3 regions of the Streptomyces sp. NPDC006261 genome follow, and region 3 is predicted to be linked to each of the others. Evidence: riboswitches for the same ligand, from Rfam matches in the RefSeq annotation. Region 3 holds a riboswitch; each other region holds the start of a gene.

Region 1 (7,140 bases), on a different contig from region 3:
CGCCTACGAGACGGACGGGTACGACACCGGCGCGTACGCCACCGGCACGTACGGCACCGGCACCGCATACGTGGCCGGCGGTTCGTACGGGACGGACGCCTACGAGACGGGCACGCACGACGCGGGGACGTACGACACGGGCACGCACGACGCAGGGACGTACGACACGGGTACGTACGACACCGGCGCGTACGGGACGGTCGGCGCCGACGGTTCCGGCACGAACGGCACCACCGCCTATACCACCGGGGTGTACGACACCGGCGCGTACGACACGGGGACGTACGACACGGGCGCCTACGACGCGACCGCCTGGAACTCCGGCGCCACGCCCGAGGGCGCCGCGTACGAGCCCGAACAGACATCGCATCAGCTGTACGAACAGCAGGAACCCGAAGAGGCCGGCACCGCCGAGTTCGCCGTCATCGAGAGCGGGCTCGAAGCCGGCTTCGAAACCGATGTCGAGGCCGGCTTCGGCACCGGCCACGACACCGGACCCGATCCGGACGCCGCCCCCGCACCCGACGACAGCGACACACCGGGGCCCGCCCCGCTTTCCGTGGACCGCACCGTGGTCCGCACCCCCGCCCCGCGCAGCCGGGCGCGCCGCCGCAGCCCCGCCAAGCGGTCCGCTCTCCTGACCGTCGCCGTCCCCTCCGCCTGTGTGATGAGCGTCGCTGGCATCGCGGCCGCCTCCGTCAGCGGGATCAGCGACGAGGACAAGCAGGAGAAGACCACCTCGCTGGCCGTCGCCGACCCGAGCACGGTCGAGCCGGTCGCCGCGAACAACAAGCTCGACAGCCAGCTGGAGCAGCTCTCCGAGGGCAGCGACGACTTCCGTCAGCGCGCGAGCCGCACCCAGGAGCGCATCGACCTGAAGCAGCGCCAGGTGGAGGAGAAGAAGAAGCGCGAGGAGGAGGCCGCACGCCGCGAGGCGTTGCGCCCCAAGTTCGTCCTGCCGGTCAAGCAGCACGGGCTCAGCGCCTACTACGGCCAGGCGGGCGTCAACTGGATGTCCGTGCACACGGGCATCGACTTCCCCGTCGGGTACGGGTCCCCGGTGATGGCCGCGACCGACGGCACCGTGCGCACCCAGTACAACAGCGCCTACGGCAACATGGCGATCGTGACCATGGCCGACGGCACGGAGACCTGGTACTGCCACCTCAGCAGCACCAAGATCCGCTCCGGCCCGGTGAAGGCCGGTGACGTCATCGCGTACGCGGGCAGCTCCGGCAACTCCACCGGCCCGCACCTGCACTTCGAGGTCCGGCCCGGCGGCGGTGCGTCGATCGACCCGCTGGTGTGGCTGCGGAGCCACGGCGTCAACCCGACCTGAGCAGACCTGCGGCGCCACAGCACGTACACACACAGCACGTACGGACACGAGAAGGGGGCGGGACGGCTTCGACGGCCGTCCCGCCCCCTTCTCCTGCTCGCCCTACAGCTTCTCGGTCCTACAGCTTCTCGACCGGCGCGTACCGCAGGAGCAGCTTCTTCGGGCGCTCGCCGCCGAAGTCCACCGTCGCCTTCGCCTGGTCGCCGAACCCCTCGACGGCCGTCACCGTGCCCAGCCCGAACTGGTCGTGCGTGACCCGGTCCCCGACCACCAGCGTGACCGTCGCCTTCTCCGTGCCGCGCCGGGTCGCGAAGCCCGAAGGGCCGGAGCGGGCGCGCGAGGAGGAGAGCGAGGACGTGATGCCCGAGGTGGGGCCTGCCGGGGCGGCCATCGGGCCCTTGCGCTTCCACTCCAGGTGAGCGTCCGGGATCTCCTCCAGGAACCGCGAGGGCGGATTGTACGAGGGCTGGCCCCAGGCGCTGCGCATGGCGGCCCGGGTCAGGTAGAGCCGCTCGCGGGCACGGGTGATGCCGACGTACGCCAGGCGCCGCTCCTCCTCCAGCTCCTTGGTCTGGCCGAGGGCCCGCATGTGCGGGAAGACGCCGTCCTCCATGCCGGTGAGGAAGACGACCGGGAACTCCAGACCCTTCGCCGTGTGCAGGGTCATCAGCGTGATGACGCCGGAGCCGTCCTCGTCCTCGTCGGGGATCTGGTCCGAGTCGGCGACCAGCGCGACCTTCTCCAGGAACTCCGCGAGTGTGCCGGTGCCCTCCTCGTCCCCGCGCTCCTGCTCGAACTCGAGGGCGACGGCCGCGAGTTCCTGGAGGTTCTCGACACGGGTCTCGTCCTGCGGGTCGGTGGAGGCCTGGAGCTCGGCGAGATAGCCCGTTCGCTCCAGGACGGCTTCCAGCACGACGGCGGGTCCGGCTCCGGACTCGACGATCGTACGGAGCTCCTCCATCAGCGTGTTGAAGCGCTTGACGGCGTTGGACGAGCGCGCCGCCATGCCGTACGCCTCGTCGACGCGGCGCAGCGCCTGCGGGAAGGAGATCTTCTCGCGCATCGACAGGGCGTCGATCATGGCCTCGGCACGGTCGCCGATGCCGCGCTTGGGAACGTTGAGGATGCGGCGCAGCGGGACGGTGTCCTCGGGGTTGGCGAGGACGCGGAGGTAGGCCAGGACGTCCCGGACCTCCTTGCGCTCGTAGAAGCGCACGCCGCCGACGACCTTGTAGGGCAGGCCGACGCGGATGAAGATCTCTTCGAAGACACGGGACTGGGCGTTGGTCCGGTAGAAGATGGCGACGTCGCCCGCCTTGGCGTCGCCCGCGTCGGTGAGCCGGTCGATCTCGTCGGCGACGAACTGCGCCTCGTCGTGCTCGGTGTCGGCCACATAACCGGTGATGCGGGCGCCGCTGCCGGCGTTGGTCCACAGGTTCTTGGGGCGGCGGCTCTCGTTGCGCTCGATGACCGCGTTGGCGGCGGAGAGGATCGTCTGCGTGGAGCGGTAGTTCTGCTCCAGGAGGATCGTCTTCGCGTCGGGATAGTCCTCCTCGAACTGGAGGATGTTGCGGATGGTCGCGCCCCGGAAGGCATAGATCGACTGGTCCGCGTCACCGACGACGCACAGCTCGGCGGGGGCGTCGGCGGCCTCTCCGGCCGGGCCGACGAGCTCCCGTACCAGCGTGTACTGGGCGTGGTTGGTGTCCTGGTACTCGTCGACCAGGACGTGGCGGAAGCGGCGGCGGTAGTGCTCGGCGACGTCCGGGAAGGCCTGGAGGAGGTGGACCGTCGTCATGATGATGTCGTCGAAGTCCAGGGCGTTGGCCTCGCGCAGGCGGGCCTGGTAGAGCGCGTACGCCTGGGCCAGGGTCTTCTCGAAACCGTCCACTGCCTGTCCGGCGAAGGTCTCCTCGTCGATGAGCTCGTTCTTGAGGTTGGAGACCTTGGCGGTGAAGGACTTCGGCGGGAAGCGCTTGGGGTCCAGGTCGAGATCGCGGCAGACCAGGGCCATCAGGCGCTTGGAGTCGGCGGCGTCGTAGATCGAGAACGACGAGGTGAAGCCGAGCTTCTTCGACTCGCGGCGCAGGATCCGGACGCACGCGCTGTGGAAGGTCATGACCCACATGGCGTTGGCGCGCGGGCCCACCAGCTGCTCGACGCGCTCCTTCATCTCGCCCGCGGCCTTGTTGGTGAAGGTGATCGCGAGGATCTGCCCCGGGTGCACCCCGCGCTCGGCCAGCAGGTGGGCGATGCGGTGGGTGAGCACCCGGGTCTTTCCCGAGCCGGCTCCGGCGACGATGAGCAGCGGGGACCCGGCGTGCACGACGGCGGCGCGCTGCTCGGTGTTCAGCCCGCCGAGCAGCGCCGCGGCGTCGATGACGGGGCGCGGGTGGCCGTCCCGGTAATACCCGTCCCGGGGCGGCGGGGGCGCGTCGAAGACGCCCTCGAAGAGTCCCTCCGGCACCGCGTCGGGTGCGTGGTCCTCGGGGGGCGGCGGCGGGCCGTCCTCCGTGGGCTGGAGGCCGGTCAGGAAACTGTCGTCAAAGAGGCTGCTCATCGCCTACCGAGTCTAGGCGGCCGCACCGACAACCTTCCGCCGAAGCCGGGAAGCGGTCGGAAGCAGCCGCCCGCACCCCCACGTCACCCGTACGCACGGAGAGCGGACGTCGACGTTCCGTGAAGGAGTGCCCGGTCGGAGGGGGTGCGGGGCCTCCGATCCGAAGAGGTCACGAAAATGTATCGGGCATATCGCTCATCCTCCTTCCCAGCGGAGCCACCGGTTGGCTAGCGTGCTCGGTCAGGTGATCCGTAATCTCCCTGAGACGAACCGCGTCTCACGGTCACCTCTGCCGAATCCGTCCTGCCGTCCCAGCAGTTCGGAACCGGGGACCCACACGCACAACCGGGGTGAATCGGTCCGTACCCTCGCATCCGGACCGTAGGACAGCCTTCCGTTCCGTCCGAACCCGACAGCTAACCCGGTAGGCGGTCCACGGAAGGAGATGCCGGTCTTGGCATCGCATCGCAAGCCGCGCACGAAGGTGCGCACCACCACCCCCGCCGTCGGGTTCACGACGGCCGCGCTGGCGTCTGTGACACTGCTCTCCACGCAGAGCGCGACCGCTGCCCCCGCCGAGCCGAAGCCGGCCATCGAGGACGTCCAGAAGAAGGTCGACGAGCTCTACCGGCAGGCGGGCAGCGCGACGCAGCAGTACAACCGCGCGAGGACCGCCTCCACGGCCCAGCGCACCAAGGTCGACACGCTGCTCTCCGACGTGGCGAAGCGGACCGAGAAGATCAACGAGGCGCGCCGGGAGCTGGGGTCCTACGCGGCCGCGCAGTACCGCACCGGCGGCATCACGCCCACCGCGACCTTCTTCCTGGCGGACGACCCGCAGGCGTACTTCGACCAGAGCCGGCTGATGAGCCGGTCGACGGAGCGGCAGCAGAAGGCCGTCGACGACTTCCGTACGCAGCAGGCCGCGGCGTCGAAGAAGCGCGCGGAGGCCGTGAAGAGCCTGGAGTCTCTCACGGAGACGCAGACCGCGCTGCGCTCCAGCAAGCAGAAGGTGCAGAACAAGCTCACGGAGGCCCGGACGCTGCTGTCGAGGCTGACCGCCGAGGAGAAGGCACGGCTGGCGGAGCTGGAGCGCAAGAAGGAGGCCGAGGCCAAGGAGAAGGCGCAGAAGCTGGCCCGCCGCCAGGCCGCCGAGGCCAAGGAGCGCGAGGAAGCGGAGAAGAAGGCGCGCGAGGAGGCCGCGAACGAGGAGGCCGCGAACGAGTCCGGCGGAGACAGCGGCTCCGGCAGCGGTACGGGGACGGGGACGAGCCCGGGATCCGGCAGCGGTACGGGAACGGGAGCCGGGGCGGACGGCAGTTACGCCGCGAAGGCCCAGAAGGTGCTGGACTTCGCCCGCGCCCAGATCGGGAAGCCGTACGTGTGGGGGGCCTCGGGCCCGGCCTCGTACGACTGCTCGGGGCTGACCCAGGCGGCCTGGCGGGAGGCCGGCGTGACACTGCCCCGGACCACCTGGGACCAGGTGAAGGCGGGCACCCGGGTCGCCACGTCCGACCTGCAGCCCGGTGACCTGGTCTTCTTCTACGACGACATCAGCCACGTCGGCATCTACAAGGGCGACGGGATGATGATCCACGCCCCGAAGCCGGGGGCGAACGTCCGCGAGGAGTCGATCTACTCCATGCCGATCTACGGCAGCGTGCGCCCGGCGTAGTGCCGGGGGCGGGGGTGGCCGCCTGACCGGCGGCCGCCCCCGAGAGAGTCTCAGGTCCAGAGCGTGGCGATGAAGATGTTGGCGGCCGTCAGCCCGCCGACCGCCGCGAACGCGCCCTTCTCGACCTTCTCCTCGTCCCGCTTGACGTAGACGAGCGCGAGGATGACGACGAGGAGCGCCAGCTTCACGCCGATCTTGACGTTGTTCACGGTCTGGTCGTCGGCCTGGTTGAGCCCGACCAGGGCGACGCCGGTGACCAGCATGGTCAGCGCGCCGTGCAGCATGGCGGGAACGAAGCGGGCGGTGCCCGCGCCCATGGCCTTCATCTGCGTCAGGAAGCCGCCCAGCAGGGAGGCGATGCCGATAATGTGCAGGGCGACGAAGACGCCGATGAGTGCGTTCATGGTCCCGGAGCCTAGCCATGGCCAAAGCGTGGCCACTCAGTGAGGTAAGCCTTTCTCGGGCCCTTCGCCGGAACTGTGCGCCACGCGCTCGAACCTGCCGGAATGATCAGTTCCGGCTCCGCATCGCCGGTCATCCGGCGGTGGTGAAGCGTCACATCCGGGCAATAGCTGTCATGGCGAACCTTTTCCGTGCGCCCGGATTAGCGTCCCTGGCGGACCTGTCGGTATCCCCCGGCGGGCAGCCGACAGGAAGGATGCCGCCCCCGTGGCCGCGCACCGGAAATCCGCTCACCGGAAACCCAAGCAGCGCCCGTTCACCGGCCCTGCTGCCCGCACCGCCGCCACCCTGGCGCTCGCCGGGGCCGCCACCGCCACCTCGGCCACCGGCGCCGGGGCCGCACCCGCCGAGCCCGCTCCCACCGCCGCCCAGGTCCGGGCGAAGGTCGACCGGCTCTACCACGACGCCGAGGTCGCCACCGAGAAGTACAACGGGGCGAAGGAGAAGGAGGCCGCCGCCACCAAGGCCGTCGACACCCTGGCGGACGAGGCGGCCCGCCGTACCGACCGCCTCAACACCGCCCGCCACACGCTCGGGTCGATGGCCACTGCGCAGTACCGCACCGGCGCCCTCGACCCCGCCGTACAACTGGCGCTCTCCTCGGACCCCGACAGCTACCTGGAGCGCGCCGCGCACCTCGACCGGGCGGGCGACCGGCAGGCGAGCCTGCTCAGCTCGATCCGGCGCCAGCTCTCGGGCATCGCCCGGGTCAAGGCCCGCGCCGACCGGGAGACCGAGGCGCTCGCCGCCCGCCGCGCCGAGCTGGACAAGCACCGCACCGCGATCCGCACCAAGCTGACTGATGCCCGGGGGCTCCTGGCCACCCTCACCGCCGCCGAGCGCGCCGCGTACGAACGCTCGGCCGACGCCGGCCACGGCGGCGGCCCCGCCGACCGCTCCGCCGCCCACGCCGACCGCTCCACCCCCCGAGCCTCGGTCGCCGCCCCCGACTCCCGGGCGGCACGGGCCGTCGCCTTCGCCCATGGGGCGATCGGCAAGCCGTACGTCTGGGGCGCGACCGGCCCCAACGCCTTCGACTGCTCCGGGCTGACCCAGGCGGCCTGGCAGGCGGCGGGCGTCAGCCTGCCCCGCACCACCTACACC
Region 2 (7,140 bases), on a different contig from region 3:
GGCGGGCCCGCTCCTGGCCCAGTCTGACCAGGCCGCGGAGCACCTTCAGGTGGGCCTCCGTGCGGCGCTGGGCGGCCCGGGCCGCACCGAGCGGCTCCAGGAGCATCCGCACCTCCAGCAGGTCGGCGGCCTCCCGCTCGGTGGGCTCGGCGACACAGGCCCCGGCGTGCCTGCGGGTGACGACGAAGCCCTCGGACTCCAGGGTGCGCAGCGCCTCGCGCACCGGGACGCGGGAGACCCCGTACCGGCGCGCCAGCAGCTCTTCGGTGAGGCGGCTGCCGCGCTCGTAGACACCGGAGACGATGTCGTCACGGATTGCCGTGCATACCGAGTGCGCGGGAACGCGCATGTCCGAACCTCCGCCTTGATCCCCGCGAAACGCGGCCGGCCGACGCCTGTTCCGTGACTCTATTGCAGTCTGCCGCAATTTCCGATGGCAGGCCGGAGTTGCTGGATATCTTCTGGCCAGGGCCGGGGCGGGAGCGACTCGGTACTGGGCTTTCCCCGGCGCATACCGAAGGCCCCGGCGGCAAACCGGGGCCTTCGGAAGTCGGGCGTCGCGCGAGGTGGGGTCAGAGGCTCAGACCGTGCGAGCGCAGGTAGCCGACCGGGTCCATGTCCGAGCCGTACTCCGGGGTGGTCCGGGCCTCGAAGTGGAGGTGCGGGCCGGTGGAGTTGCCGGTGGAGCCGGAAAGGCCGATCTGCTGGCCGGAGGTGACGCTCTGGCCGACGGAGACGCCGATCGAAGAGAGGTGGCCGTACTGGGTGTAGGTGCCGTCCGTCATCCGGAGCACGATGTTGTTGCCGTACGCGCCGCCCCAGCCTGCCTCGACGACCGTACCGGCGCCGACCGCGACGACGGAGCTGCCGGAGGCTGCGCGGAAGTCCACGCCGGAGTGGCTGCCGGAGGACCAGAGCGCGCCACCCGACTTGTAGCCGGTGGTGACGTACGAGCCGGCGACCGGGAGGTGGAAGGCGTTGAGGCGGGCGCGCTCGGCGGCGCGGGCGGCCCGGGCCTTCTCCTCGCGCACCTCCTTGGCGCGGGCGTCGGCCTTGCGCTGGGCCTCGGCCTTCGCCTTGGCCTTCGCGGCCTTGGCCTTGGCTTCGGCGGCCGCCTTGGCCTTCGCCTTGGCGATGGCTTCGGCCTGCTGGTGCTGCGCCCGGGCCTGGGCGTCGATCTGCTCGGCGAGCGTGGCGTCGAGGGCGACGGCCTGCGTGAGTCCAGTCTCGACGGTCTTGGGGGCCTCGGAGTCCGCTGCGACGGCCGGGGAGGCCAGGGAGCCGAGGACTCCGGTGGTGGCCAGGGCCGCGACGCCGGCGACCTGGGCGCTGCGGCGCGTCAGGCGGCTCGGGGCACGGTGCTTCCCGGTGGCACGGGTGAACGCCATGGAGGGGCTGATCCTTTCCTTCCTTCTCGCCTACCGGGTTAGCTGACGGGTTCGGAGCAGGAAGGTCTCCTACGGAGCTCCGCGCCGGGTCACGGCACGGGGATCCGATTCACCCCAGGGACTGCGTGGGTCCCCGGCTCCCCAGGCTCGCGCCTGACGGGGACTCGGCGATGGCTGCCCGGCGCCGCGGATGCGGCATACGGGTTACGGACAGCTGGGCCGACGCTAGGCGGGGCGGCTTCCCGCCACCAAACGGACAGGGCGATTTGTCGCGCATCCCACAGGGCATATATGCGCTCTCTCCAATGAATGGAATGAATAGCCCTTAACGGACAAATGCGAGGACCCCGGCGGATCGCACTCCGCCGGGGTCCTCTTCGTCCTGTTGTGTACCGACGACGCGTCAGCCGCTGACGACGGTCACCTCGCCGATGCCGAGCGCCTTCACCGGCTCCGCGATCTGGGCCGCGTCCCCCACCAGGACCGTGACCAGCCGGTCCACCGGGAAGGCACTGACCACGGCCGCGGTCGCCTCCACGGTGCCCGTCTCGGCGAGGCGGGCGTACAGCTGGGCCTGGTAGTCGTCGGGCAGGTGCTGCTCGACCTGGTCGGCCAGCGTGCTCGCGACCGAGGCGGCCGTCTCGAACTTCAGCGGGGCGACGCCCACCAGGTTCTGCACGGCCGTCTCGCGCTCGGCGTCGGTCAGCCCCTCGGCCGCCAGCGTCCGCAGGACCTTCCAGAGGTCCTCCAGCGCCGGGCCGGTGGACTCGGTGTCCACCGAACCGCTGATGGCGAGCATCGCCGCGCCGCCCGAGTCGGGGCCGGTGGAGCGCAGAACCTGGGCGAAGGCGCGTACGCCGTAGGTGTAACCCTTCTCCTCGCGCAGCACCCGGTCCAGCCGGGAGGTGAGCGTGCCGCCCAGGCAGTACGCGCCGAGCACCTGGGCCGGCCAGACGCGCTCGTGCCGGTCGGCGCCGATGCGGCCGATCAGCAGCTGGGTCTGTACCGCGCCGGGGCGGTCCACGATGACCACACGGCCGGTGTCGTCGGCGGTGATCGGCGGGACCGGACGGGCCTGGCCCGCGTTGCCCGACCAGTCACCGAGGGTGTCGGCGAGCAGGGCGTCCAGGTCGATGCCGGTGAGGTCGCCGACGATCACGGCCGTCGCGGTGGCGGGGCGGATGTGGGCGTCGAAGAAGGCGCGCACGGCGGCGGCGTCGATCCGCCGCACCGTCTCCTCGGTGCCCAGACGCGGGCGGGACATCCGGGCGGTGGCCGGAAAGAGCTCCTTGGAGAGCTGCTTGGCGGCGCGCCGGGACGGGTTGGCCTGCTCGTGCGGGATCTCGTCGAGGCGGTTGCCGACGAGCCGCTCGATCTCGCTCTCGGCGAAGGCCGGGGCGCGCAGAGCCTCGGCGACCAGGCCGAGCGCCTTGGCCAGCCGGGAGGCCGGGACCTCCAGGGAGACCCGGACGCCGGGGTGGTCGGCGTGCGCGTCCAGGGTGGCGCCGCACCGCTCCAGCTCGGCGGCGAACTCCTCGGCGCTGTGCTTGTCGGTGCCCTCGGAGAGCGCGCGCGACATGATCGTGGCCACGCCGTCCAGGCCCTCGGGCTCGGCGTCCAGCGGCGCGTCCAGGAAGATCTCCACCGCGACGACCTGCTGGCCGGGGCGGTGGCAGCGCAGCACGGTCAGCCCGTTGGGCAGGGCGCCGCGCTCGGGCGCGGGGAACGCCCACGGCCGGGCGGTGCCCGGGGTCGGCTGCGGGTGGTACTCCATGGCTACTCCAGTCACGGCGGCGTCGCTCACTTGTCCGCCCCCTCGGGCGCGTCGATGGCCTCGTCGGCGTCCTCGGCCGGCTCGATCGGCTCGTAGACCAGCACCGCCCGGTTGTCGGGGCGCAGAGCCGCCTGGGCCGCCTCGCGCACCTCCTCCGCGGTGATGTCCAGGACGCGTCCCACGGCACTCAGGGCGAGCTGCGGGTCGCCGAACAGGACCGCGTAACGGCACAGTTCGTCGGCGCGGCCCGCGACCGTCCCCAGACGGTCCAGCCACTCACGCTCCAACTGCGCCTGGGCCCGCTCCATTTCCTCGGGCGTGGGCCCCTCGGCGGCGAACCGGGCCAACTCCTCGTCGACCGCGGTCTCGATCTGCTCCACCTCGACACCGCCGGAGGTCTTCACGTCCAGCCAGCCCAGCGAGGGCGCCCCGGCGAGCCGCAGCAGCCCGAAGCCCGCCGCCACCGCCGTACGGTCGCGGCGGACCAGGCGGTTGTGCAGGCGGGAGGACTCGCCGCCGCCCAGCACGGTCAGCGCCAGGTCGGCCGCGTCACAGGCGCGGGTGCCGTCGTGCGGGAGCCGGTAGGCGGCCATCAGCGCTCGCGCCGGGACCTCCTCGTGGACCACTTCGCGCAGCTGCTCGCCGATGATCTCGGGCAGGGTGCCGTCGCGCGGCGGCTGCTTGCCGTCGTGGGACGGGATGGAGCCGAAATACTTCTCGACCCAGGCGAGGGTCTGCTCGGGGTCGATGTCCCCGACGATCGAGAGCACCGCGTTGTTGGGCGCGTAGTACGTACGGAAGAACGCGCGGGCGTCCTCCAGCGTGGCCGCGTCCAGGTCGGCCATGGAGCCGATCGGGGTGTGGTGGTACGGGTGGCCCTCGGGGTAGGCGAGGGCGGTGAGCTTCTCGAACGCGGTGCCGTAGGGCACGTTGTCGTAACGCTGGCGCCGTTCGTTCTTGACGACGTCGCGCTGGTTCTCCATGGACTCCTCGTCGAGGGCGGCGAGGAGGGAGCCCATACGGTCGGCTTCCAGCCAGAGAGCCAGCTCCACCTGATGGGTGGGCATGGTCTCGAAGTAGTTGGTCCGCTCGAAGCTGGTCGTCCCGTTGAGCGAGCCGCCGGCCCCCTGGACGAGCTCGAAGTGACCGTTCCCCTTGACCTGTCCCGAGCCCTGGAACATCAGGTGCTCGAAGAGGTGAGCCAGGCCGGTGCGTCCCTTGACCTCGTGGCGCGAACCGACGTCGTACCAGAGGCAGACCGCGGCGACCGGGGTCAGATGGTCCTCGGAGAGCACCACACGCAGGCCGTTGGCCAGGCGGTGCTCGGTCGCTGTCAAGCCGCCGGAGCCGGCCTGTGCTGTGGCCGTGTGACCCATGGGCATGTACGTCCCTTCGATCGCGATACTGGACTTCCTGCCAGACCTGCCACTCTAAGCAAGCGCACCGGCACCTGGCGAAGTTCCCGTTCCGCCGATGTTTCCGTCGATGGTGTCGTGGGCGCCGCGGGCCGGGCCGCCGAGGACCGCTTGGGACGGGTCGAGGTCGGCGTTGTCAGTGCGGCGGTCCACAATGGTCCGCGACAGCAGCTCGTCCTGTCAGCTCGTGTCGCCCCGAACAAGTTCAGGTTGTCCGAACAGAATCCGTGAAGGAGTCGCAGCCGCGATGGCCCGCCGTAGCACGAAGACCCCGCCGCCGGACGACTTCGAGGAGAAGATCCTCGACATCGACGTCGTCGACGAAATGCAGGGCTCCTTCCTCGAGTACGCGTACTCGGTGATCTACTCCAGGGCCCTGCCCGACGCCCGCGACGGCATGAAGCCGGTGCACCGGCGCATCGTGTCCCAGATGAACGAGATGGGGCTGCGTCCCGACCGCGGCTACGTGAAGTGCGCGCGCGTCGTCGGCGAGGTCATGGGCAAGCTGCACCCCCACGGTGACGCGTCGATCTACGACGCCCTGGTGCGGATGGCACAGCCCTTCTCGATGCGGCTGCCCCTGGTCGACGGCCACGGCAACTTCGGTTCCCTCGGCAACGACGACCCGCCGGCCGCGATGCGGTACACCGAGTGCCGGATGGCCGACGCCACGTCACTGATGACCGAGGCGATCGACGAGGACACCGTCGATTTCCGGTCGAACTACGACGGCCAGGAGCGCGAGCCGGTCGTCCTGCCTGCGGCCTATCCCAACCTCCTGGTCAACGGGGTCTCGGGGATCGCAGTCGGCATGGCGACCAACATGCCCCCGCACAACCTGGGCGAGGTCATCGCCGCCGCCCGCCATCTGATCAGGCACCCGGGCGCCGACGTCGAGACGCTGATGCGTTTCGTTCCCGGCCCCGATCTGCCCACCGGCGGCCGGATCGTCGGGCTCACCGGCATCAAGGACGCGTACACGGGGGGCCGCGGCACGTTCAAGATCCGTGCCACCGTCGCCGTGGAGGACGTGACACCGCGCCGCAAGGGCCTCGTCGTCACCGAACTCCCCTTCACCGTCGGCCCGGAGAAGGTGATCGCCAAGATCAAGGACCTGGTCTCGGCGAAGAAGCTCCAGGGCATCGCCGACGTGAAGGACCTCACCGACCGGGCGCACGGCCTGCGTCTGGTCATCGAGGTGAAGAACGGCTTCGTGCCGGAAGCGGTGCTGGAGCAGCTCTACAAGCTGACGCCGATGGAGGAGTCCTTCGGCATCAACAATGTGGCGCTGGTCGACGGCCAGCCGCTCACCCTGGGCCTCAAGGAGCTGCTGGAGGTCTATCTCGACCATCGCTTCGAGGTCGTGCGCCGGCGCAGCGAGTTCCGCCGCACCAAGCGCCGCGACCGGCTGCACCTGGTCGAGGGGCTGATCGTCGCCCTCCTCGACATCGACGAGGTCATCCGGATCATCCGGGACAGCGACAACTCGGCGCAGGCGAAGGAGCGCCTGATGGCGCACTTCTCGCTGAGCGAGATCCAGACGCAGTACATCCTGGACACGCCGCTGCGCCGGCTCACCCGCTTCGACCGGATCGAGCTGGAGAGCGAGCAGGACCGGCTCACCGGCGAGATCGACGCGCTGACGGCGATCCTGGAGTCGGACGCGGAGCTGCGCAAGCTGGTCTCCTCGGAGCTGGCCGCCGTGGCGAAGAAGTTCGGCACGGACCGGCGCACGGTGCTGCTGGAGTCGGCCGCGTCGCAGATCGCGTCCGTACCGCTGGAGGTCGCCGACGACCCGTGCCGGGTGCTGCTCTCCTCGACGGGTCTGCTGGCTCGTACGGCCAACGCGGAGCCGGTCGAGATCTCCGAGGACGCCCGGCGGACCAAGCACGACGTGATCGTCTCGGCGGTCGCGGCGACGGCGCGCGGCGATGTGGGGGCGGTGACCTCCACCGGGCGGCTGCTGCGGCTCTCGGTGATCGACCTGCCCCAGCTGCCGGACACCCATGCGGAGCCCAACCTCTCGGGTGGGGCGATGATCTCGGAGTTCCTCAACCTGGAGGCGGACGAGGAGCTCATCTGCCTCACGACCCTCGACGAGGCGTCGCCGGGGCTGGCGGTCGGCACACTCCAGGGCGTGGTGAAGCGCGTCGTGCCGGACTATCCGGCCAACAAGGACGAGCTGGAGGTCATCACCCTCAAGGACGGTGACCGCGTCGTGGGCGCGGTCGAGCTGCGCACGGGCGAGGAGGACCTGGTCTTCATCACCTCCGACGCCCAGCTCCTGCGCTACCCGGCGGCCTCGGTGCGTCCGCAGGGGCGGGCCGCCGGAGGCATGGCGGGCGTCAAGCTGGCGGCCGGGGCCGAGGTGCTGTCGTTCACGGCGGTCGATCCGGTGGTGGAGGCGATCGTGTTCACGGTGGCCGGTTCGCACGGGACGCTGGACGACTCGGTGCTGACGTCGAAGCTCACTCCGTTCGACCAGTATCCGCGCAAGGGCCGGGCGACCGGCGGGGTGCGCTGCCAGCGGTTCCTGAAGGGCGAGGACGTCTTGGTCTTCGCC
Region 3 (7,140 bases):
CGCAGCAGATATCCGTCGCCGAGGAGGTCCTGCGCGACCAGGGGCCGCAGGCGTGGCCGAGCTGCGCGGTGATCTCGGGCCTCGCGGTGGACGGCAGCCTGCCCGGTGTCGACCCCGGTACCGCGCCCTCCGCCGACCCCACCCAGGATCCGACGACCGCACCCTCGGACGAAGCGGGTGGAAAGGGTGAACGGGAAGGTTCCGGCACGGGTTCGACCGGTAGGACGGGCTCGACCGACACCACGGGCTCGACCGGTCAGGCGGGCGGAAGCGGCAAGGGTGAGAAGAAGGGCGGCGACACGCTCGACCCCTCGGTGAAGCCTTCCGCGCCCCCGGCAACCGGAAAGACCGGAACCCCTGGGTCTCCTGACGCCTCGCAGCCCTCCGCCTCCGCCCCCGACGCCTCCGAGGGCGCCGACCGCACCGGCGGCAAGCATCGGGGCACTCCCGCCCCAGAGGAGACCGGTGCGGTCGGCCGGGGGGACGGCCCCCGGGAGTCCGGCCGGCACGCCTCGCGGGGCGAGGGTGACGCGCGTGACGGCAGTGCGGTCGCCCACGGCGGCTACACCGTGCAGCCCGGGGACAGCCTCTGGGCCATCGCCGACGCCCAGGAGCTTCCCCAGGGCTGGACCGGCCTGTACGAGGCCAACAAGGACCTCCTGGGCTCCGACCCGGACCTGATCCTGCCCGGCCAGAGCCTGGATCTGGGTCTGGGTCAGAGCGCCGGGGAAGGTGCCGGGGCGAGCGCCGGGGCGAGCGCCGAGGCGCCCGCCGCCAACTGATCGAATTCGGGAAAACACCCCAAAATCGCGGGTAGTTCAGAGACCTATGTCCACTTATGCGTAAGTGAGACATGGGTCTCTTTGCTGCAACTGGCGTGTCGCGTCCGCCCGCACGGTGCAGATCCCCTCCGACCTGCGGAAACGATCCGTCAGGGTGAGCAAGTAAGCGCCAATTGGACTAGTATGTCCATCTTTGAATGTCGGGGTTGCCTGTGTTTACGGTCGGAACCGCTCGCACCGCGGGCCCCGTCGACCGTCACGCCGAATCCTGCCGTCGGTCGAAGGGAACAGACGCGTAAAGCGCCGTAGGCAGGAGCGGGGGACCCAGGTAGGCCGCCGGGTCCGTGCAGCCCCTTCGAAGGGCAGTCCCTTCGAAGTCGGGACGCACGGGAACGGCTTGGGGTGAAGTCGCGTGCAAGGTCGCGCGACCGGGCAACTCATCAGCCCGAACCCGACAGCTCACCTCGTAGGCGTCGGTGAGGAGATTCGTTCCATGCTGCTTAACAGCAAGGGCAAGCACCGCCGCCCCTCGAAGACCGTCCGTTTCGCCACCCTCGCGGGCATCACCGGTGCCGCCGTCGCCGTCCCGCTGATGGGCGCGACCAACGCTTCCGCCGCCTCCGTCGAGACCTGGGACGCCGTCGCCCAGTGCGAGTCGGGCGGCAACTGGTCCATCAACACCGGCAACGGCTACTACGGCGGGCTGCAGTTCTCGCAGTCGAGCTGGGCCGCCGCCGGCGGTACGCAGTACGCCTCCCGTGCCGACCTGGCCTCCAAGGACCAGCAGATCGCCACCGCCGAGAAGCTCCTCGACATGCAGGGTCCGGGTGCCTGGGCCTGCGCCGGCGCCGGCGGCCTCACCAACGACGGTGTGGACCCGGGCGTGAACACCGGCTCCGGCCAGTCCGCGAGCAAGCCCGAGAAGGCGCAGCCCGAGCGCAAGGCCGAGCAGCCCACCACGCGCAGCGAGCAGCGCACCGCCCCGGCCGCCCCCAAGGCCGAGAGCTCCAAGAAGACCGTCACCACCCCGACCGGTGAGAAGGTCCAGAAGGGCGACGGCGAGTACAAGGTCGAGCCCGGCGACACCCTGAGCAAGATCGCTCAGAAGGAAGGCGTCAAGGGCGGCTGGAGCAAGCTCTTCAAGCTCAACGACGACATCGTCAAGGACGCGGACCTGATCTTCCCGGGTCAGCAGCTCCACCTGAAGTAACAGCCGCCTCTCCTCCCCGGAGGGAGGGGGTCCGGCGGCACCCTCCCTCGCACGGCTCCCCGGCCCGGCGCGCTCTCCCCCGTGCGTGCCGGGCCGGGGTCTTTCCGTGGGAGGGAGGCGAGCCGCGCGAGGGGGATGCGAGGGGGGGATGCGTTCACCTCTTGTCGTCAACACTTGTTACTGCCTAGTAGATTTCTAGAGATTTGTCCCGTGATGCTGACCCTTGGGTCCTTTTTCGTCCCAGGAGACGGGCGGTCGGCCGACTGACACGGCCGGGCCGGTTAGGCTCGTGTCGCAAGGCCACAGTGACCCTGCACAACCAGCGTCATATCCCAGAAGGAGATGCCTCGTGCCGTCCATCGACGTCGTCGTAGCCAGGGAAATCCTCGACTCCCGGGGCAACCCCACGGTCGAGGTCGAGGTTGGCCTCGACGACGGCAGCACGGGCCGTGCTGCCGTTCCGTCCGGCGCCTCCACCGGTGCGTTCGAGGCCATCGAGCTTCGCGACGGTGACCCCAACCGCTACATGGGCAAGGGCGTGGAGAAGGCCGTCCTCGCCGTCATCGAGCAGATCGGCCCGGAGCTCGTCGGGTACGACGCCACCGAGCAGCGCCTCATCGACCAGGCGATGTTCGACCTGGACGCCACCGAGAACAAGGCCTCGCTCGGCGCGAACGCCATCCTCGGTGTCTCGCTCGCCGTCGCGCACGCCGCATCCGAGGCGTCCGACCTGCCGCTCTTCCGCTACCTCGGCGGCCCGAACGCGCACCTGCTGCCCGTTCCGATGATGAACATCCTGAACGGCGGCTCGCACGCCGACTCCAACGTGGACATCCAGGAGTTCATGATCGCCCCGATCGGCGCGGAGTCCTTCTCCGAGGCCCTGCGCTGGGGCGCGGAGGTCTACCACACGCTGAAGAAGGTCCTCAAGACCAAGGGCCTGTCCACCGGACTCGGCGACGAGGGCGGCTTCGCCCCGAACCTGGAGTCCAACCGCGCCGCCCTGGACCTCATCGTCGAGGCCATCAAGGAGGCCGGTTACGTCCCGGGCCGCGACATCGGGCTCGCGCTCGACGTCGCCGCGTCCGAGTTCTACAAGGACGGCGTCTACGAGTTCGAGGGCAAGTCCCGCTCGGCCGCCGAGATGACCGAGTACTACGAGGAGCTCGTCTCCGCGTACCCGCTGGTCTCCATCGAGGACCCGCTGTACGAGGACGACTGGGCCGGCTGGAAGGTCATCACCGACCGCCTGGGCGCCAAGGTCCAGATCGTCGGCGACGACCTCTTCGTCACCAACCCGGAGCGCCTGGCCCGCGGCATCGAGGAGGGCTCCGCCAACGCCCTGCTCGTCAAGGTCAACCAGATCGGTTCGCTGACCGAGACCCTCGACGCCGTCGAGCTGGCCCAGCGCAACGGCTTCAAGTGCATGATGTCGCACCGCTCCGGTGAGACCGAGGACGTCACCATCGCCGACCTCGCCGTCGCCGTGAACTGCGGCCAGATCAAGACCGGCGCCCCGGCCCGCTCGGACCGCGTCGCCAAGTACAACCAGCTGCTGCGCATCGAGGAGATCCTCGACGACGCCGCGGTGTACGCGGGCCGTTCCGCCTTCCCGCGCTTCAAGGGCTGATCCCTTCTCAGGGCTGACCCGCAGCCCCGAGACGGTAGCCTCCGCCCGTCCCCGCACCCGGTCCCGTACCGTGTGCGGGGACGGACGTGCGTAACGGGGAGGCGGGAGACATGGCCGGGAAGGACCGCGACCGGTTCTCCACCGCGACCAGGCTGCGACTGCTCGGCGAGCAGACCGCGGCCCGCGTGTACCGCTCCCAGAACCGCCGCCAGGCCCGCCGCTCCCGGCTCACCGGCCGGGCCGCGTTCCTGGCGCTGGTGGTCTGCTCCCTGGTGGTCGCGCTCGCCTACCCGATGCGTCAGTACGTCTCCCAGCGCGACGAGATCGCCGAGCAGGAGCGGCTCTCGCGCCAGGCGGCGCAGCGCACCGAGGAGCTGCGGGACGAGAAGGCGCGGCTCCAGGACGACGCCTACATCATGCGCCTGGCCCGCCAGCACCTTCATTACGTACTTCCCGGGGAGACCGGCTACACCGTGGCCGACCCCGACGCGGGCGAGGACCGCCGCGGGGAGCCGGGCGCGAACCACCGCCCCTGGCACTCGAACGTCTGGGACGGCGTGGACAGCGCCGACCGCGACTGACGCCCCTTCTCTCCGACGACCTTTCCCTTCCCTCCGACGAGCTTTCGAGCAGAACCAAGGCAGGCATGGAAACGCCCCCTCCGCAGACCGAGTCCACCAAGCCCACCGACGCGGACATCGCCGCGTTCGAGCAGCAGCTCGGCCGTCCGCCGCGCGGCCTGCGCGCCATCGCGCACCGCTGCCCGTGCGGCAACCCGGACGTGGTGGAGACCCAGCCCCGTCTGGAGGACGGCACGCCGTTCCCGACGACGTACTACCTGACCTGCCCCCGGGCGGCCTCGGCGATCGGCACGCTGGAGGCGAACGGGGTCATGAAGGAGATGACGGCCCGTCTGGAGACCGACCCGGAGCTGGCCGCCGCCTACCGGGCCGCGCACGAGGACTACATCACCCGCCGCGACGCCATCGAGGTCCTGGAGGGCTTCCCGAGCGCCGGCGGCATGCCGGACCGGGTGAAGTGCCTGCACGTCCTGGTCGGCCACTCGCTGGCCGCCGGGCCCGGGGTGAACCCGCTGGGCGACGAGGCCATCGCGATGCTGCCGGAGTGGTGGGCCAAGGGCGCGTGCGTCACGCCGTGCACCGAGGCGAGCGAGGGCGGCCACTTCACCGCACGCCCCCTCGACGGCTCCACGGAAGGGCAGGGCGCATGACCAGGGTCGCCGCCGTCGACTGCGGTACGAACTCCATCCGGCTCCTCGTCGCCGACGCGGACCCCGCCACCGGCTCCTTCACCCAGCTGGACCGGCGGATGACGATCGTCCGCCTCGGCCAGGGCGTCGACAGGACCGGCCGGCTCGCCCCCGAGGCGCTGGAGCGCACCTTCGCGGCCTGCCGCGAGTACGCCACGGTGATCGAGGAGCTGCGCGCAGAACGCGTCCGCTTCGTGGCCACCTCCGCCTCCCGCGACGCCGAGAACAGCGAGGAGTTCGTCTCCGGCGTCCGGGACATCCTGGGCGTGGAGCCCGAGGTGATCACCGGCGACCAGGAGGCGCAGCTCTCCTTCGACGGGGCCACCAGGGAGCTGGCCGGCGGCGACCACCTGGCGAAGCCGTATCTGGTCGTCGACATCGGCGGCGGTTCCACCGAGTTCGTGCTCGGCTCGGACGAGGTGGACGCGGCCCGTTCCGTGGACATCGGCTGCGTGCGCATGACCGAGCGTCACCTGGTCGCGGACGGGGCCGTGGTGGACCCGCCCACCCACGAGCGGGTCGCCGCGATCCGCGCGGACATCGACGCCGCCCTCGACGTGGCCGCGGGAACCGTGCAGCTCACCGAGGCGGCCACGCTCGTCGGCCTGGCGGGCACGGTCACCACGATCGCCGGGATCGCGCTGGAGCTGGAGGAGTACGACTCCGAGGCCATCCACCACTCCCGGGTCTCCCGCGGCCAGGTCCGCGCGATCACGGAGCACCTCCTCCAGTCGACCCACGAGGAGCGCGCCGCGATCCCCGTGATGCACCCGGGCCGGGTCGACGTGATCGCGGCGGGCGCCCTCGTCCTGCTCGCCGTGATGGAGCGGACGGGCGCGCACGAGGTCGTCGTCAGCGAGCACGACATCCTGGACGGGATCGCCTGGAATGCGGCAGAGGAACCTCAGTAGCGCTTCGGACGACATCCTGGACGGGATCGCCTGGAGCGCCGCGTAACAGCCCATGGGGTCGCACGACATGACCGACGCACCGAGCGGGGCCGTCGAGAAGATGGAACACCGCCAGGTCGCCATCCATCTCGTCGCGATGGCCCTGGGCGCCCTCCTCGGTCTCGCTGCCCCCTCCGCCGGGCCGGGGCTCGAGCACCTGATCAACCCCGTCCTGGGCGCGCTGCTGTTCGTGACCTTCCTTCAGGTCCCGGCGGCCGAGCTGCTGCGCTCGCTGCGCGACGGGCGCTTCCTCTCCGCCGCGCTGGTGGTGAACTTCGTCGTGGTGCCGCTCGTCGTCGCCGCGCTGTTCACGTTCCTGCCCGCCGACCGGGCGGTGCGCCTGGGCGTGCTGCTCGTGCTGCTCTGCCCGTGCGTCGACTACGTGATCGTCTTCAGCGGTCTCGCCGGGGGCTCGGCCCGCCGGCTGCTCGCCGTGACGCCGGTCCTGCTGGTCGCGCAGATGGTGCTGCTGCCGGGGTTCCTGTACGTGTTCCTCGGCGCCGGGCTCGCCGGCATCGTGGAGGTTGGGCCGTTCCTGGAGGCGTTCGCCTTCCTGATCGTCATCCCGCTCGCGCTGGCCTGGGGGCTGCAGGCCTGGGCGGGGCGGCGGGAGAGCGGGCGGAAGGTGTCGGACGCGGCGACCACGGCGATGATCCCGCTGATGGCCGCGACCCTGCTGGTCGTCGTCGCCTCCCAGGTGCCGAAGGTGGGCGGGAACCTCACCGACGTCGCTGCGGTCGTCCCCTTCTACGCGGCGTTCCTGGTGGTGCTGGCCTTCGCAGGGAAGGCGGTGGCCCTGCTCTTCCGGCTGGACGTGCCCGGCGGGCGGGCGGTGGTCTTCAGTGGGGCGACCCGTAACTCCCTGGTGGTGCTTCCCCTGGCGTTGTCCCTCCCCGACCGGTACGCGATCGCCGCCGTAGTCGTGGTCGCACAGACCCTCGTCGAGGTCGTCGGCATGGTGCTCTACGTCCGGGCCGTGCCCCGCCTCCTGCCCGCTCAGCCGCAGCGTCAGGTGCACTTCTGAGCCCTGTCACGGCCCTGGTCATCCGCTCGGGGGCCCTTCCAGGGACGCGCCGCCACGAAGTTCGTGAACTTCTTCACAAGGATTTCGGCCCTGTTGGGTGAAGTTCGGGTCCGCAAGGGCCGCCCGGGCCATTCGAGGGGCCTCGTGAAAGGCGTACGGGCGCGTTCCGGGGGTGCTGCGCTGGCGTGGAGAGTGGTGCCGATGCGGCACTCCTGGAGGGCCAAGGGCCAGCTCACAGGCGGTCGGGAACGTTTCCCGGGGTGTTGCGGTTCCC

The links. Region 3 has a riboswitch for cyclic di-AMP ahead of ABZ154_RS07885 (transglycosylase family protein). Riboswitches for the same ligand answer to the same signal wherever they lie in the genome.
Region 1: linked by a shared signal. The riboswitch ahead of ABZ154_RS21500 (NlpC/P60 family protein) and the one ahead of ABZ154_RS07885 (transglycosylase family protein) in region 3 are both predicted to bind cyclic di-AMP.
Region 2: linked by a shared signal. The riboswitch ahead of ABZ154_RS01750 (M23 family metallopeptidase) and the one ahead of ABZ154_RS07885 (transglycosylase family protein) in region 3 are both predicted to bind cyclic di-AMP.

Annotation. Positions count from the first base shown of each region.
Region 1 is NZ_JBEXSI010000032.1:29,117-36,256, reverse strand. Features, by position in the region: gene ABZ154_RS21510 (peptidoglycan DD-metalloendopeptidase family protein) at 1-1,339, shown strand, start outside; gene pcrA (DNA helicase PcrA) at 1,458-3,899, opposite strand; cyclic di-AMP (ydaO/yuaA leader) riboswitch at 4,180-4,346, shown strand; gene ABZ154_RS21500 (NlpC/P60 family protein) at 4,345-5,574, shown strand; gene ABZ154_RS21495 (hypothetical protein) at 5,625-5,978, opposite strand; gene ABZ154_RS21490 (C40 family peptidase) at 6,244-7,140, shown strand, end outside.
Region 2 is NZ_JBEXSI010000002.1:106,756-113,895, reverse strand. Features, by position in the region: gene ABZ154_RS01755 (GntR family transcriptional regulator) at 1-349, opposite strand, end outside; gene ABZ154_RS01750 (M23 family metallopeptidase) at 573-1,388, opposite strand; cyclic di-AMP (ydaO/yuaA leader) riboswitch at 1,402-1,568, opposite strand; gene ABZ154_RS01745 (pitrilysin family protein) at 1,792-3,162, opposite strand; gene ABZ154_RS01740 (pitrilysin family protein) at 3,189-4,544, opposite strand; gene ABZ154_RS01735 (DNA topoisomerase IV subunit A) at 4,825-7,140, shown strand, end outside.
Region 3 is NZ_JBEXSI010000009.1:78,675-85,814, forward strand. Features, by position in the region: gene ABZ154_RS07880 (transglycosylase family protein) at 1-782, shown strand, start outside; cyclic di-AMP (ydaO/yuaA leader) riboswitch at 1,074-1,270, shown strand; gene ABZ154_RS07885 (transglycosylase family protein) at 1,276-1,992, shown strand; gene eno (phosphopyruvate hydratase) at 2,342-3,622, shown strand; gene ABZ154_RS07895 (septum formation initiator family protein) at 3,733-4,203, shown strand; gene ABZ154_RS07900 (DUF501 domain-containing protein) at 4,269-4,853, shown strand; gene ABZ154_RS07905 (Ppx/GppA phosphatase family protein) at 4,850-5,803, shown strand; gene ABZ154_RS07910 (arsenic resistance protein) at 5,871-6,866, shown strand.